4 regions of the Desulfitobacterium elongatum genome follow, and region 1 is predicted to be linked to each of the others. Evidence: riboswitches for the same ligand, from Rfam matches in the RefSeq annotation. Region 1 holds a riboswitch; each other region holds the start of a gene.
What was found. Region 1 has a riboswitch for cyclic di-GMP ahead of ACZ42W_RS02670 (response regulator transcription factor). Riboswitches for the same ligand answer to the same signal wherever they lie in the genome.
Positions count from the first base shown of each region.

Region 2: linked by a shared signal. The riboswitch ahead of ACZ42W_RS18115 (ArsB/NhaD family transporter) and the one ahead of ACZ42W_RS02670 (response regulator transcription factor) in region 1 are both predicted to bind cyclic di-GMP.
Region 3: linked by a shared signal. The riboswitch ahead of ACZ42W_RS01370 (chemotaxis protein CheW) and the one ahead of ACZ42W_RS02670 (response regulator transcription factor) in region 1 are both predicted to bind cyclic di-GMP.
Region 4: linked by a shared signal. The riboswitch ahead of ACZ42W_RS13980 (HD-GYP domain-containing protein) and the one ahead of ACZ42W_RS02670 (response regulator transcription factor) in region 1 are both predicted to bind cyclic di-GMP.

Region 1 is NZ_AP038772.1:595,606-599,703, forward strand. It holds gene ACZ42W_RS02665 (ATP-binding protein) at 1-1,818, opposite strand, end outside; gene ACZ42W_RS02670 (response regulator transcription factor) at 1,824-2,189, opposite strand; cyclic di-GMP riboswitch class I at 2,334-2,416, opposite strand; gene ACZ42W_RS02675 (hypothetical protein) at 2,789-3,136, shown strand; partial or broken gene ACZ42W_RS02680 (hypothetical protein) at 3,133-3,246, shown strand; gene ACZ42W_RS02685 (GGDEF domain-containing protein) at 3,256-3,975, shown strand.
Region 2 is NZ_AP038772.1:3,814,081-3,818,178, forward strand. It holds gene ACZ42W_RS18110 (ArsB/NhaD family transporter) at 63-1,286, shown strand; cyclic di-GMP riboswitch class I at 1,394-1,493, shown strand; gene ACZ42W_RS18115 (ArsB/NhaD family transporter) at 1,655-2,929, shown strand; gene ACZ42W_RS18120 (glutamine synthetase III family protein) at 3,167-4,098, shown strand, end outside.
Region 3 is NZ_AP038772.1:301,447-305,544, forward strand. It holds gene ACZ42W_RS01360 (RNA polymerase sigma factor) at 1-255, shown strand, start outside; gene ACZ42W_RS01365 (FMN-dependent NADH-azoreductase) at 533-1,168, shown strand; cyclic di-GMP riboswitch class I at 1,622-1,707, shown strand; gene ACZ42W_RS01370 (chemotaxis protein CheW) at 1,832-2,263, shown strand; gene ACZ42W_RS01375 (methyl-accepting chemotaxis protein) at 2,284-3,435, shown strand; gene ACZ42W_RS01380 (DUF2935 domain-containing protein) at 3,688-4,098, shown strand, end outside.
Region 4 is NZ_AP038772.1:3,004,311-3,008,408, forward strand. It holds tRNA gene ACZ42W_RS13975 (tRNA-Trp) at 123-196, shown strand; gene ACZ42W_RS13980 (HD-GYP domain-containing protein) at 410-1,471, opposite strand; cyclic di-GMP riboswitch class I at 1,545-1,633, opposite strand; gene ACZ42W_RS13985 (hypothetical protein) at 1,979-2,419, shown strand; gene ACZ42W_RS13990 (sigma-54 interaction domain-containing protein) at 2,627-4,098, opposite strand, start outside.

The DNA of each region.
Region 1 (4,098 bases):
GTAAATGTCACCTTCCAAAGTAATCATAAAAATGCTATCATTACTTTTAATCTCTTTAACTCTAATTCCATTCTGGCTTAAAATCTTTTCTAAATGTTCATCTAAGCTTTCGTCACCGTGCATAAACATCTTGGCTTTGACAGACTCGTTCATAACCTTATGAACGACATTTAGAAGTTGTTCAGGTTTAAATGGTTTTACAAGGTAATCGCTTATATCTTTTGATAGAGATCCGCCATTGTTTTCATAGATGCTGGAAATTACTACGGGTATATGATTGGTTTTCTTATTGTCCTTAAGTGCTTTTACTACATCCCATCCCGTAAGCTTCCCGGCTAATTTGATATCCAAAATAATTATTTTGTAATTAACTTGATCAATTAATCTAAGGGCCTCTTCTCCACTGTTTACAGTATGTATGGTAAAACCGTCTTCTTTAAGAATTGTTTCAACTAGGTTCGCTAAATTCTCATCATCTTCAACAATCAGAATTGAATGTTTTCCATATTCGTTGATCATAGGGTGTTCTTTAATTATAAAGGTGCTTTGAGACCATGATGAAGCTGGTTGCTCAATCGGAAGAGTAAAATGGAAAGTACTTCCCACGCCATAGAGTGACTCAACCCAGATTATCCCATTATGAGCTTGTATAATTTCCTTGCAAATGGCCAACCCCAATCCTGTCCCACCAATTTCACGGCGGTCGTTATTATTCACTCTGAAGAACTTTTCAAAAAGCTTTGTTTTTGCTTCCTCAGGTATCCCTAAACCATGATCCGTAATACTGACTTGAAGCATATCATCATGGACTAGAACTCTGATGGAAATTTCTCCTCCCCGGGGGCTATATTTAATGGCGTTGGACAATAGATTGGACATTACTTGTAACAATTTATCACGATCACCATAAATGAAAATGGGTTCTAATTGGTCGAAGTTAAAAATAATCTTATGTTTTTCTCCGGTATTGCCAAATAATTCACTTGTTTGACTAATGACCTCTTCAAAATTGATGCGCTGCTTGTCGAAGATTTGCTTGCCACTTTCCATGCGCTGGATGTCTAAGAAGTCACTAATGAGCTTTGTTAATCGGTCGGCTTGTTCGTGAATTATCTCAATGTATTGCTTTGAACGCTCCGGTGACAACTGACGAGTCAAAAGCAGTTCAGAAAAACCCATAATACTACTCATTGGGGTCCTCAGTTCATGACTCACAGTGCTGATCAATTCCGATTTGAGTAAATCAATTTCCTTATAACGAGTAATATCTCGGAAACGGAAAATCCGTCCAAGTGCTTGGTTGTCGGAGGAGTGGCAAGGTTCTGAAGAGATCCTGCAGTACCTATGTGCAAATTCACTATATTCTAATTCCTCTCGGTAATTTTTATCAAAGTTATCCAGCGACTCACTTAGCCTTGCTAGTATTTGCTCGGCGTTAGTCGACCCGGCAACAACCTTTCGGATTAAACTGTCGGCATCAAAATTGCCCCACGAGCTAGTATGCATACCATCGTTCCCATTATCGTAACGAAAGATCCTTCGCCAAAACTTATTCATAAAGATTGTTTTGCCAGTAGTATCAATCATGGCGATACCGGTCTCTATTGAGTCGATGATCGCCTGCAGGGTATCCTTTTGCTTTTGATTCTTGTTGCTTTCCTTTTCTAATTGGGCATTGAGTTCTTCGACGATTGCTTTCTGTTCCTGGAGCTCAGCTTGTTTATTTATGAGTTGAGCATTGAGGTATGCCAGTTCATCGTTTTCCCTACGCAGTTGTTCCGCCATTAAAACGTTTCTATATATGATTTTTCTCTTCATATTTTTTAATCTCCCAAAATCTCTTCCACAATAGATAACAGCTGGGCCGGGCTAAACGGTTTGGCGATATAAAAGTCAGCAAGTGCCTCCCGCGCTGCCTCTTTATCGGATTGCTGTCCCTTAGCCGTAAGGATTATTACTTTAATTTTCTGCAGTCCATGGGTAGATTTGATCAATCGGCAAACTTCATAACCTGTCATTCCCGGCATCATAACATCTAGAATCACAAGATCGAGTCTTTCCTGGGTAATTATTTTCCAAGCATCCATGCCATTATCGGCTTCAACCACTGAAAAGTCACCTATTTCCAATGTTCCGGTAATTAGCATCCTTAAGGCTCTTTCGTCGTCAGCCACAAGTATTTTCTTCAAGTTTAACCCCCCAGTTATACAAACTGTTTAACCCCGTGCGAATCCATTCCAAATTTAGTGTGGTTTAATTCTTTGTTCAAAACCTTTGGTGTAAATGGAATAAACGTAACCAATTAGAAAAATAAAATACCAGGAAGTAAATCTCCTGGCAGCTGGCTATCATTGCTAATGCATTAGACCCTTTAGCTTTGCGTCATTGTCTTTCGACAATTTTGCTCTTCATAGTATGATAAATATTTCCATTGTTTTAAAAATTATAAAGCCTTTAGCGTAAATTGTCTATATATGAAATTTAATACAGAAGGGAGGTTATAACGGAGATTGGACCAAATGCGGCTAAGATGAAAATTAGTGGGGGCTATTATTCAAACTGCCTTCCTGGTAAGAATTAAAATTTCAGAAATAGTTGAAAAATAGTAGATTATGGATTATGATACAAATAATGTGTTGAAAATTGGTCTGGAGTGATTCATAATTGCACTTCACGAGTTTGTGAGTTGAACCGCAGCCAGGCGGTGTTTTTTATTAAGAATGGTAATGATTATTTGAGATAAACTAATTCTAGGGTTAAAATATATTTTTCAAATGGAGGTCTTACCGTGGGTATTGTGAAAGAACCCAAAAGAGCAGAGATTCAAATGCACCTTACTGAATTTGAAATGCCTCCCATGCAAGACGTTTTAATTGTGGGTCGAGATGCACCTATCGGTCCGGAGGCAGTGAAAAGGATGGTCGATGTCCTTAGCCCAGATCAATACAAAATCATTAAGGTTAATCACCCGGTCATAGAGGCCATCGTAGTACGCAATGCTCTTATCAAGATGATCGAGGAAGAAAAATTAAGTCAATTTATTATTGAGGAGGGAGAAAGGATAGTTGACGCAAGCATGATTATTAAAGCCCATGTCAACATAACTGTGCACGTCAGCAAATCTATCGATTTATGATAAACGTGAAGCGAGTTGCAAATATCTATTCTAAAGAATTTTCAGCGGTTAATGTTTTGGATGGAGTGTCCAAGATTAGGTCATATCTATTGGAATCGGGAAATGGTTGTTGTCCGGTAATGGACGCAGATAATCTGGTTGGAGTAATAACATACAAGGATTTACTGAGAACGCATCCCAATAGAATTGTTGCCGACGCTATGTGCCAGGAACCAGTAATCATTCCTGCAGAAATGCCGCTTTGGGAGGCCAAAGAACTTTTTGAAGATACAGGATTGGATGTGTTATTGGTTCAGGAGGAAGGACTGTTATCCGGTATTCTATCCCGCAATCTGCTCGATATACATTTAGCGTCCCATACTGACTTGCTAACCGGGCTTTATAAGAGTGATTACATATACTATCACGGTGTTCGACTCCTAGGAAATAAGCAAGAAATCAGCATTATTTTTTTAGATTTAAACAATTTTGGTGTAATTGATAAAACTTACGGTCATACAGTAGGGGACATTATTTTAGTCGAAGTGAGCAAAGTGTTAAGCGAAAATATTCCTTCGGAGGCCTTTTTGTGCCGTTTCGGAGGAGATGAATTTGCTCTTTTGTTACCAGCACACTTGGACGAAGCAGCAGCCTTAGCTTACAGTTTGACGGATATTATTGGTAGGCACGATTTTTCATATGGAATAGAGATAAGTATTTCGGCAGGAGTAATTGGGGGACAGCGACATGAAGAGCGTGCTGATGATCCCCTGAATACAATGGAACAACTCATGAATATTGCTAGTCTACGATCAACAGAAGCTAAAAAGAGTAAGGAAGAGAAGATTCTGGCAATCTAAAGAAAAGGAGTTCAACATCCTGATAGGGCTGTGAGCTCCTTTTTTATCGCATTATAACTTCTTTTCTCGAATTCGCGTTTCGCCTCTGAGGTTCAGTATATTCTGCAGACGAACACCGCGACC
Region 2 (4,098 bases), 1.6 Mb from region 1:
GGGGAGTGAATCATTTGGCGAGCATTGCACTTGTCGTATTTATCCTAACCTATGCTCTTATCATGTCTGAGAAGGTTCATCGTGCCATTGCAGCCTTGTTGGGCGGGATGATCTTAATCCTTATAGGCGTTCTTTCCCAGGAAGTGGCCATCGAACATATTGATTGGAATACACTCGGCCTATTGATCGGAATGATGATTATCGTAGGAATTACTCGGAAGACGGGTGTTTTCCAGTACTTAGCGGTAAAAGCAGTTCAGATTTCGAAAGGTGAACCAATCCGGATATTAATTTCTTTAGCTACGATTACAGCACTTCTTTCGGCCTTCCTTGACAATGTCACCACGGTTTTACTTATTGTTCCCATTACCTTCACTATCGCAGGAGCTATGGGACTCAACCCAATCCCCTTCCTCATGAGTCAGATTTTAGCGAGCAATATTGGCGGAACAGCCACATTAATCGGGGATCCACCCAACATCATGATTGGAAGTCAAACTCATCTTGGATTTATGGACTTTTTAGTCAACCTAACTCCTGTGATTATTGTCATACATATCGTCACTATGCTAATTTTCTATTTTCTCTATCGCAATAAACTAAAAGTGAGTGACGAGGTGAAACAAAAAGTTACGCAAGTTAACCCTCTTGAAGAGATCAAAGATTATGCGCTCTTAAGAAAGAGTCTTTTAGTTCTTGGTTTGACAATCCTTGGATTCATACTTCATCAGATGTTGCATTTAGAGTCCGCCACGATTGCCCTGTCTGGCGCAGCTCTTTTGATGCTCATTTCAAAGGAGGAACCAGAAGATATATTCCTATCAATTGAATGGCCCTCACTCTTCTTTTTTGCAGGGCTATTCATCGTCGTCGGTGGTTTAGTTGAGACCGGGTTAATTAACCGACTTGCTCAATGGGCACTCAATGTAACTGCCGGGAACTTCAAACTCACGGGAATGCTCATTCTATGGCTCTCAGCCATTGCCTCCGCCTTTGTCGATAATATTCCCTTTGTCGCTACGATGATTCCGTTAATTCATCAAATGGGAACCCTTGGCGGAATGACCCCAGAAGCCCTCGAACCGCTTTGGTGGGCCTTATCACTTGGAGCCTGCCTTGGTGGAAACGGAACGATTATTGGAGCTTCAGCCAATGTCATTGTGGCAGGTTTAGCAGAGAAGAATGGCTATAAAATGACCTTCGCCGGTTTTATGAAACTAGCCTTTCCACTAATGCTCGTGTCTATTGTTATTTCTACGGGTTATCTTCTTTTGTTTTACTTCTAGAATAAGGATTACGTTCGTCTAGGTTTTAAACCAAAAAATCGTATAACTTGAGCGACATCGACATTTTATGGTATAATGAAAGTGCCTTTAATAATTGAAAACGTGTTCTTGTGTTGGGGTAAACTTCGCGAAAGCGAAGGACGCTAAAGCTATGGGTCTACGGCTGCATGAATAACTAACATCAGCTAGGATCGCCAAGCTACAAGTCTTTGAACTTCTCAGGGGAGAGCAGTTCCTTATTGGACTGCTCTCTTTCTATTTTTGTTTTTTAAGAATTAGTCTGATTGAAAGGAGGATAAACTTAGCTTAAAGAGCTGCAGCAACACAATTCCTGTTAAAATAATATAATCGTAAAATGGAGGTTTCTTATGACGCTCATACTAACCTGTGTAATTTTCCTAGTCGCCTATACTTTTATTGTCTTCGAGAAGATTCCTCGTGCCGTTGCAGCGGCCTCTGGTGCAGCACTCCTCGTCCTGTTTGGAGTTTTATCACAAGAAACTGCGATTCATCATATTGATTGGAATACACTGGGTCTCCTCATAGGGATGATGATTATTGTCGATATCACCCGACGCTCTGGTGTCTTTGGTTTTCTGGCTATCTGGGTTGCTAAAAAGGTGGGAGGAAATCCCACCAAACTTTTGCTAGCGCTTTCCTTACTCACTGCTATATTATCTGCTTTTCTCGACAATGTAACCACGGTTCTTCTGATTGTCCCTGTCGCTATTGCCATTGCTGATACCTTGAAAATTAATCCAACTCCCTTTCTGCTCACTCAGATTCTAGCCAGTAATATTGGTGGAACAGCTACCCTCATTGGGGATCCCCCTAATATTATGATTTCCGGACCTGCTGGACTTTCCTTTGGCGACTTTATCCTAAACTTAGCTCCTCCAGTAATTATTATTCTCGCCGTTACACTCCTTGGCTTCTACTTTGTCTATCGCCGCGAATTAACTACGGATCAAGAGTCAATTGAACAGTTGATGAAACAAAATGAATTAGACTATATCAAGGATTGGGCTTTACTGAAGAAGTCTCTTCTCGTTCTTGGATTGACTATCCTTGGTTTTATTCTCCATTCTGTTCTCCACGTTGAGAGTGCAACGATTGCTCTGACAGGCGCGATGCTCTTGATGATCCTCAGTCACGAAGAGCCTGAAGAGGTATTTTTAGCGATCGAATGGCCTACAATCTTCTTCTTTGCCGGATTATTTATCTTGGTCGGAGGACTTGTTGAAGTGGGAGTTCTTGACCGAGTTGCCAATTGGAGCATAGGCTTAACCGGTGGCGATCCCTTCCTGATGGCCATACTCATCCTCTGGATTTCCGCAATCTTCTCTGCCTTTGTGGATAACATTCCCTTTGTGGCAACCATGATTCCACTTATTCAAAAACTAGGGACCCTCGGTGATTTCGGCCCTGAGGAAATAAAGCCCTTGTGGTGGGCTTTGGCCCTTGGTGCTTGCCTCGGTGGAAACGGTTCCTTAGTCGGTGCCTCAGCCAATGTTATTGTCGCAGGAATTGCTGAGAAGAATGGCTTACCTATTACCTATAAGCAGTTCTTAAAAATAGGTTTTCCCTTTATGATTGTCTCGGTAATCATTGCAACTGGATACATTCTTCTGAGGTACTATTAAGCTGTTCCGCCGTTTTCGCCACTTCTAATTGCACTAGCCGTTTGTTCCTTAGATGCGCTCACTAATATTTTGTTAATCTATTTTGCAAGTCAATTCTTGAGTTTTTTCAAGAAATATGTTAGCCTATCAATAAGGCTTTCGAAGAGCAAAGGCGCTCTTTAGAGATTTCTGATCAAGGGAATCCTATTGAGGGCCTTTTTCTGTTTTTTGTTAACAGAAATTAGGGAGGAAAATGAGATGGATATCTTTGGACTGAACGTTTTTAATGACGCGGCAATGAGAGAACGACTACCCAAATACACGTATAAAGCATTACGAAAAACGATTGACGAAGGACTGCCTCTTAAACCAGAGATTGCTGAGGTCGTCGCTAATGCAATGAAAGACTGGGCCATTGAAAAAGGGGCCACGCACTACACCCACTGGTTCCAACCTATGACAGGTTTCACAGCGGAAAAACATGACTCCTTCATTTCCCCAACTGACGATGGACGCGTCATCATGGAGTTCTCCGGCAAAGAGCTCATCAAAGGGGAGCCCGATGCCTCCTCCTTCCCGAATGGGGGAATACGTTCAACCTTCGAAGCTCGAGGTTATACAGCTTGGGATTGTACTTCACCTGCCTTTCTGCGTGAAGATGCAGGAAAGGTCATCCTCTGTATTCCTACCGCCTTCTGTTCCTATACAGGCGAAGCTCTCGATAAAAAGACCCCGCTTCTTCGTTCCATGGAAGCACTTTCTAAACAAGCCCTACGTATCGTCCGCTTATTCGGAAATACCTCCAGTACTCGAGTCACCGCTACCGTAGGGGCTGAGCAAGAGTACTTTCTATTGGATAAAAAATATTATCAAAAGCGCCTGGATCTCATGCTGACTGGCCGCACTCTCTTTGGAGTCCTCCCCCCTAAAGGACAAGAAATGGAAGATCATTATTTTGGCAGTTTCAATGAGCGTGTATCTGCATTTATGCAAGAACTTAATATTGAGTTATGGAAACTAGGTGTTTCCGCCAAGACTCAACACAAAGAAGTTGCTCCTGGTCAATACGAAATCGCCCCTATCTTTGCAACCACAAATATTGCGACAGATCACAATCAACTTATCATGGACAGCTTGCACAAAGTGGCCGATCGTCATGGTATGGCTTGTCTTCTACATGAGAAACCCTT
Region 3 (4,098 bases), 290 kb from region 1:
TGTCAAAAAACAGCAATGAAGAAAATCCTCTTTAAAGCAATCTCTCAACTCCCTGTCCAACAACGTGAAGTCTATACACTCAGGGAAATCAGTGGGTGCTCCACCAAAGAGGTAGCTGAAATTTTAAATATATCGGTTGAACTGGTGAAGTGGCGTTTGCACAAGGCCCGTACGATGCTTCGTAAGTCGTTAGCTGATGGAAACGGCTATGAAAATATGGGTTCCTTTAAATTAAGCCCAACCGGGATTGAGTAAAATTTTAAACGTAAATTAAACAAAACTCCTACTGTGGAAATATTCCTTCTTACCTTACCCAGATTTTCTATTTTAATTTTATCTCAATGGGCCTTTTTATTCTGACTCGATCACTATCTTTTTCGAATCAGTTTCGTCTTAATCTATGAAAGTAAGGTTGGCGCCACCTAACTATAGAACTATTCAACGGTTATTAGATTGCAATTTATTTAAAGGTAGGGTGAAAATGTTCAATTTTATTAAAAAGATGTTCAACAATGAAAAGGAGAATACAGCAATGTCAAAAGTATTGTATATTACAGCAAATCCAAAATCCCAGGAACAGTCCCTCAGTTTATCAGTAGGAAGTACCTTTATTGAGGAATACAAAAACGCTAATCCCAATGACGAGATTATCAATTTAGACCTATACAAAATGGATATTCCCTTAATTGATGAAGATGTATTTAGCGCATGGGATAAATTTGCAAAGGGTAGTTCATTTGACGGATTAACTCCAGTTGAGCAGAAGAAAATATCTGCAATGAATGCTTTATTAGAGCAGTTTTTAGCCGCGGATAAGTATATATTTGTTACCCCATTTTGGAATTTCACAGTACCTCCAAAGATGAAAGCTTACATCGATAACATTTGTATTGCAGGTAAGACATTTAAATATACAGAGAATGGACCCGTTGGATTACTAACTGATAAAAAAGCTGTTCACATCCAAGCTAGAGGAGGGGTATACTCCAGTGGCCCTGCTGTTGGGCTTGAAATGGGAGATAAATATATCAATACGATACTCTCTTTTATTGGAATTACCGATAAGGAATCTATTATTGTAGAAGGTGCAAATGCAACACCTGATAAAGCGGAAGAAATAAAAGCCAATGCAATCGCTAAGGCTCAAGAGGTTGCTAAAAGGTTCTAAAGGGTCCGCATGTTCAAATCGTGTCGCTCCGACCAAATAAGAAATTGGGAAAACCCGCAAAGCAGTGATATCACTGGATTTGCGGGTTTTGTTTATTTATGTGGAGTAAACCATTTTTCTTATTAAGCACCCTAAATATCCGGTATTTTTCGTACCTTGTCTGACAAATCAGCAGACAAAGTTTTCAGCAATAAGGCAACACCATTTTAGAGTTGATACATAGTGGACTAACTTTGTTCCTACTAAACCTATATTAAAATTGCCATCCTTCTTATTCACATAAACTTATAAAGTCATAAGTTTAATCTACTACCTTTATTAAATATTACTAACACTTTAGTTAGTAATTGTCACCATGCTTCATTAAACAATTTTGATATTTATGAAGGATTATAATCCTTGATGTAGAAATATTATACAAATTCTTATATTTTCGGATTTTATAATCGATATATGTGACAAAGGCAAACTTGGCTAAAGCCAAGGACGCAAAGCTATTGGGCCTTCCAGGTTATGCTGATGGTTGCCAGGTTACCGAAACCAATTTTTGTCACTCTTTATTAGAGCGACTTTTTTATTGCCAAGTGGGAACAATGGTGGTTTGAAAAACAACAAAAATTCCGTTATTGAGGCCTATAAAAAAATAGAGTAGGAGGTATATCTTTGGGTATTAATCAATTTGTTATTTTTACCTTAGGGGAACAAGAATATGGTATTGATATTTTCTGCACAAAGGAAATAGTCCGGATACCAAAAATCACCAAAATACCCAATACATCTGCTTTCATGGAAGGAGTTATTAATTTACGAGGTAAAGTAATACCGGTCATTGATCTTAAGAAAAAATTCTGCTTTGCGCAATCGGGGAATGGTATTGATCATAGGCTTCTTATACTTGAATTAGAAGGAATCAATTTAGGAATTATTGTTGACGATGTTTCTGAGGTAGTAAAAATTAACGAACAAGCAATTGAAACGCTTAGCACAGAGATTGCCACCATTGGAGCAAATAGTATCTATGGAATTGCTAAAATCAATCAACGGTTAATCCTATTATTGAATGCTTTAGAATTAAAAAATGAGATTCTAATTTAATATGAAAGAGAGTTGGCATTATGCTTTCTGTAAATGAATCGAATGCTTTAAAAATGTTTGCTGAAGTACAAGCAAAGGCAGTACATAATAGACCCATGTATATGATTACTGAAGGAGATAAAGTAATTTGGAAAAATGCTTCTGATGTTTTTGATATTGATGTTTTAAGTGTGGGTTCAAGGGTTAGGAGTGAAACCAGTGCTTGCAGAGCGGCTTCTCAAAAAAAGATAATAACAGAGAAAGTCCCGAGATCTTTATTTGGAATGAGGTTTTTAGTAACCTCCATTCCTATAGTTGATGAATCTGGAGATGCTATAGGAGCTTTTTCTACTTATTATCCACTTTTGCATCCTATTGATGCTGCATTTGATCATTTTGCCCCAATTCTGGCAGAGATGTTTCCAGAAGGTGTTCTATTGTATATGACTGACTTGCAGAAGTATATCCATAGACAGTCTTCTAAAGTATTTGATTTGCCAGTTAACCAAATTGGGGACGAATTGAAAGAAGACGATAATGCATTTAAAGCCATTAAAACCAAGCAAATGACAGTAGCAGAGGTTGATGCCAGTAGGTATGGGATACCGCTTTTTGTTGCAAGTTATCCATTATTTGATGAAGACAATGAAAATGAAGTTGTGGCTACTTTTGGGATGGTTATACCAAAAAAGACAGCAGCTCAGTTGCGTGATATGTCCGAAAATCTAGATAACGGTCTCTCTGGAATTTCTGCTGCTTTAGAGCAATTAGCCGCCTCAGCAACACAAATACATACAAATGAGCAGGAACTTAATAAAGATATCAAAGGAATAACTAGTCTTTCAGATGAAATTAATGAAGTGTCAGTATTTATTAAGGAAATTGCGGATGAAACAAAAATGCTTGGGTTGAACGCTGCTATTGAAGCCGCTAGGGCTGGTGAAGCTGGTAGAGGTTTTGGGGTTGTTGCAGAAGAAATCCGAAAACTCTCCGAACAGTCAAAGAGCACAGTTCCTAAAATCAAGAAGCTAACAGATAGTATTAAAGCTAACGTAACAATAGTAAGTGAAAAGAGCGAAAGTTCCTTACATTCAAGTCAGGAACAAGCGGCCGCTACAGAAGAGATAACAGCGAGCATAGAAGAAATAACTTCGATGGCTGAAGAGTTAAACAGTATTGCTAAGCAATTATAGTCGATAACTTTGGACAGCCCTCACCCTTCTGAACTGCACCCCAAATGTTAGACATGTGATAAAGTATTTATGTCTGACAAGAGGAGGTGCAGTTTTTCCTTCTTCCTGTCAAAAGCAATAAATCGTTATTCAGAACGTCGATTACTGATAGGAATCCAACCGCATGAGATTCTTAACATTTTGAGGTGGTGGGATTAATTGGATTCATACAATGATGCGACTTAGCATAAGAAGCATCGAGGAGGGATTTGTTTGAACGCACTGTTACAACCAGGAGATTTTGTCCGGGAATCACTAGAACTACACCTCTTTTTTGGGCGGATTATGAAGGAACACTCAATATTTCTGGAAGCTGGTTTTGTAGCAAAAGATGCCGCATTTGCGCAACAGGCAGATATGTTTAAGTGTAAATTTGCCGAAGTCTTACAAGAGGCTTTAATCTTAGCTAATGGGGTAGTTAGCGAGGAAACATTAAACTCCGGGGAATGGATAACAGATAAAACTCTACGGGCAGAACAAATTACCGAGGAGCTTTCCGGTATTAGCATCGAATCAATTATTACGACAGAAGAACTCAGACTGTGCCCCAATGCAGGGATTAACCAATCACACCTAGAGGCCCAAGTCGCTGTCTTAAATCAGAAAGCAATTGGTTTAGCTAGT
Region 4 (4,098 bases), 2.4 Mb from region 1:
ACACATAACTTTTCTTAGTTTTTGTTCAAGTTTTTATCTATAACTTCTATGACGTCTGTTGACACATAACCCACCTTCAAGTATAATAGCTTTTGTCACTATTCATTCATTTTAGATGACCTAGGGGATTAGTTTAATGGTAGAACAGCGGTCTCCAAAACCGTTAGTGTGGGTTCAACTCCTGCATCCCCTGCCAAAAGAAACCTAGACACCGCAAGCCTTTGCGGTGTTTTTTATTGTACTGCTATTTACCTATTTCTACCTCAATATAACTTTTTTTATGTCTTTGAGCACGTTTTGGGCACGTTCTTTGTTGCCAAATCGATAAAAATAAAGGCCTAGACAATAGGTACCTCCCCTTATCCTGGGAAGTAGCTACTGTCTAGGCCTCTGTCGTGCAGTGCGCCTATTACTCGAGAATAGATTCTATAAAGACTGTTCGTTCCTCAACTAAATTATATTCCTTTGCTTTGACAGATGATAGCTCTTCGTTACCTAGTAACACTCTGACGATAGGACGCATAGGCAAACTTCTGTTTTGATCAACGATAATCCCAATCTCACCCGTATTGAGCTTTACCGTACATCCTGTTGGATATGCTGCTATATGCTTTAAGAAGGTAACGACAAGGTCATGTGGGAAGAAATTATTTGCTGCTCCCATGACAACTTCAATTGCTTCATACGGTAAAATTCGAGAACTCCCTGGACTATCATTTACTAAGTTATCATAGAAATCTGCCAACCCAACAATTTGCGCTAAGTTATGGATACGGTCGCCCGCAAGTTCACGAGGGTATCCCGTTCCGTTCATCCATTCGTGATGCTGAAATGCGATGTGAGCACTCAAGAGACTTAATTCCCGTTTGACTCGGAGAATTTCAAATCCTTCTTCTGTGTGTGTCTTATACAGTTCAAGTTCTTTTGGTGTAAAAGGTTCTCTCTTGCATAGGAGTTCTTTCGGTAACTTTATCGTTCCAATATCGTGAAACAAGGCTCCTATTGCTAAAGCCTCTAAATTCTCTTTCTCCAGACCGGCCGCTTTTCCTAAAATCGTTGCTAATACACAAACACTCACGGAATGAGCAAAAACTTGGTTATCATAACTTCGCATGTCAGCAAGACTTAAAAAAATATCTTTTTGTGAGAAAATGTCCTCAATAATATTATTGACAGCTTTTTTAATTTTAAAGCCATCAAAGTCTTTTCCAATCCGGACGGCTTCAGCGGAATGCTCTAGCGAGATCATTGCTTCTCGTCGATGTTCTTCAGAAATCACATCCTCAATTTGGATATCCTTTGTTTCCTCATCGTCTATGTAAATGATGTTAATGCCCAAATCCCGCAACCGATTTGTATACAAGTCGCTAAGAGCAACTCCTCTACCAAGCAAGACACGTCCATCATGGGAATAGATGGTGCGTCCTAGTACATCTCCTTTGTTGATTCGATTGATACTTAACTGTCGCAATTAAACCTTCCTTTCACAAAAAAAATCGCCATGCAAAAGTAAGCATGGCGACAACTTCTTAAAATAGAGCAAATTCGGCGGCTTGGCAGTCATTAGTTTTTATAAACTAGAAGACCCATAGCTTTGCGTCCTTGACTTTCGCCAAGTTTGCCATTGTCGATGCTTTTGAGCTTTAAATTAGGATAAATAACTTTAAATACGATTATAACATAGTTTACTTTAAGTTAATTCAGAAAAAAACATTTTTGTTTTTTTAAAGTAAAGTATTTTTCAAGACATCTGCCCGTAATTTTGGCCATAAAGCCAGATACATAGAATACATATAGATTGTTTGCTCTGGATATGGTAATAAGTTTATTTAACCAGGCTTTACGCCTGGTTTACTTATCTAACTATCTCCTTACCTGCCTAATAGCACCGCTACAATCATGAATACAGACGTGAGAAAGCACTGTATGAATACTTACGATGAATTTATTAAATAATACTTAAGAAAGGGTGATGACTTTGAAAGATCGCTTTACCTTTGGTTTCTATTCTGGTGTGGTAGCTGGTTTAATCATGAATGTTCTAAATCTTATATCTTATTACGTCTTAAATATTGCTACTCTACGATACCTTGATTTTATGGCAATTATCGTTTATGGGAACAAACCGATGAATACTTTTGATAGCATTTTGGCGTTAATCATCCACTTAGGTTTTACTGGCATGTGTGGAGTACTTTATGTATATATCGTTCCTTTGATTAGAACACAAAATCATATGTTCAAGGGTATTCTCTTTGGACTTACAATTTTTTTGCTTACTTATTCAATAACGTTTTTATTTAAGGTAAATGATCTTATGATTATTCCACCATATACTGTGGCATCAAATACAATTACTGCATCAATCTATGGCCTTGTCCTGGCGAAACTATATAAAAATAATATTAGAATTGACTAAAATAAGTTCAAAGAAAACCCGGCTTCGCCGAACCTTTTAAGCACTCATCCAGAAAGGCGAAGTCGTTGGTTGCCCTTGTGTACCGTGAAAGTTATACTTTCTGATATACAAAAAAATGACCCGAGGAATGACTTCCCCGAGTTGTTGGCTGAGAATATGCTGAAAAGCTTTCGCTTTGCTAAACTAAAATGCCAATTCCCCCAACCCTTAAATATCGATATGATAATCCTTTATCTTACGGTATAGGGTAGTCTTGCTCAAGCCCAATATGCTCGCGGCGGCACGCACATTATTCCCGGTTAAAGACAAGGCTTTTTTTATCATTTCTTCCTCCGTTTCTTGTAAAGAGGAAAAGGACTGGAACTTCCCTAACTTTTCATTTGGCCGCGGCATATCCAAATTTCTATATACGCTTGCAGGCATATCCTGCGGCTTGATCACTTGCCCCTCACAAATATTTGCAGCGTAAAGCATGGCGTTTTTCAACTGTCTAACATTCCCCGGCCAGGCGTAATTGAGCAAGAACGCTTCCACCTCTTTATTCAGTTTGAGCGGTGCGCGCCCCTCTTTTTCGCAGATTTTCTCAAGGAAATGGTTCGCAATCAGCAAAATATCCTTGTCTCGTTCCCGGAGCGGCGGCAGATCCAATTCCAGAGTTTCCAGCCGGTAATATAAGTCAGCGCGAAATTTCTTTTCCTGCACCAGTTGAAAAAGGTCTATATTGGTCGCCGCGATCAAGCGGAAGTCCACGTGAATGTCTTTATTGCTGCCTAAACGCATGACTTTTTTGTCTTCCAGCACGCGCAAAAAAGATGGCTGAATTTCCAAAGGCATATCGCCAATTTCATCCAAAAATAACGTGCCGTCTTTCGCCAACTCGATTTTGCCCAACCGGCCTTTATTTTCGGCACCGGTGAAAGCCCCGCCTACATATCCGAACAATTCGCTGGCAATCAGGTTGCTGGGAAGGGCGGCGCAATTGATCGCGACAAAAGGCCCGCTTCTTCCACTGGCCTGATGAATGGCATGGGCAAACATTTCCTTTCCTGTACCACTTTCTCCGGTAAGTAGAATGCCGCTGTCGGTCTGCGTAAAACGTGCGGCCTTCCGGACCACGTTTTGAATTTGCTGGCTCTCGCCCAAGATACTCGAAAAAGAGCGGTTCGCCGCTAAATATTCTTCGGATCGTTGAAGCTCTACTCTAATTTCCTGTTTTGGCACGGGGCGTTCGCTGTTTTTTTCTGTAAAAAGAGTCTCTCCCCCGAACGCGTAGCTGCGCTTCGATAGCTCCAACTGGCTTTCCACCGTAAAGCGCAGAGTGTTAATCCAGAGCAAAATCCGATGGAGGGTTTCCTCATTGAGCAAGCCATCCTTAACATGATTAATAGTGGTAATCAGGCCCAGCCTATTTCCCTGGGCGTCCCAAACCGGCGTCGTGGTTGCCAATTGATGTTCCAGAGCTTTGCAGTAATGCCGCGATCCGGCTAATTGCGCCATTTTTCCGTATTCGATACAGAGTGAGGTCGAAGAGGTCCCTACAGTTTCTTCCCTCCAGATAGAACCACTGTGGGGGTTCAGTCTGAGCAGATGGTCGTTATCCGACAAGTCTAATAACGTGCCGTTTTCGTCGAAGATCGTAAGTGCTGTGTGCATGTTCAGCAGGGGGAGAAGCGCATTAA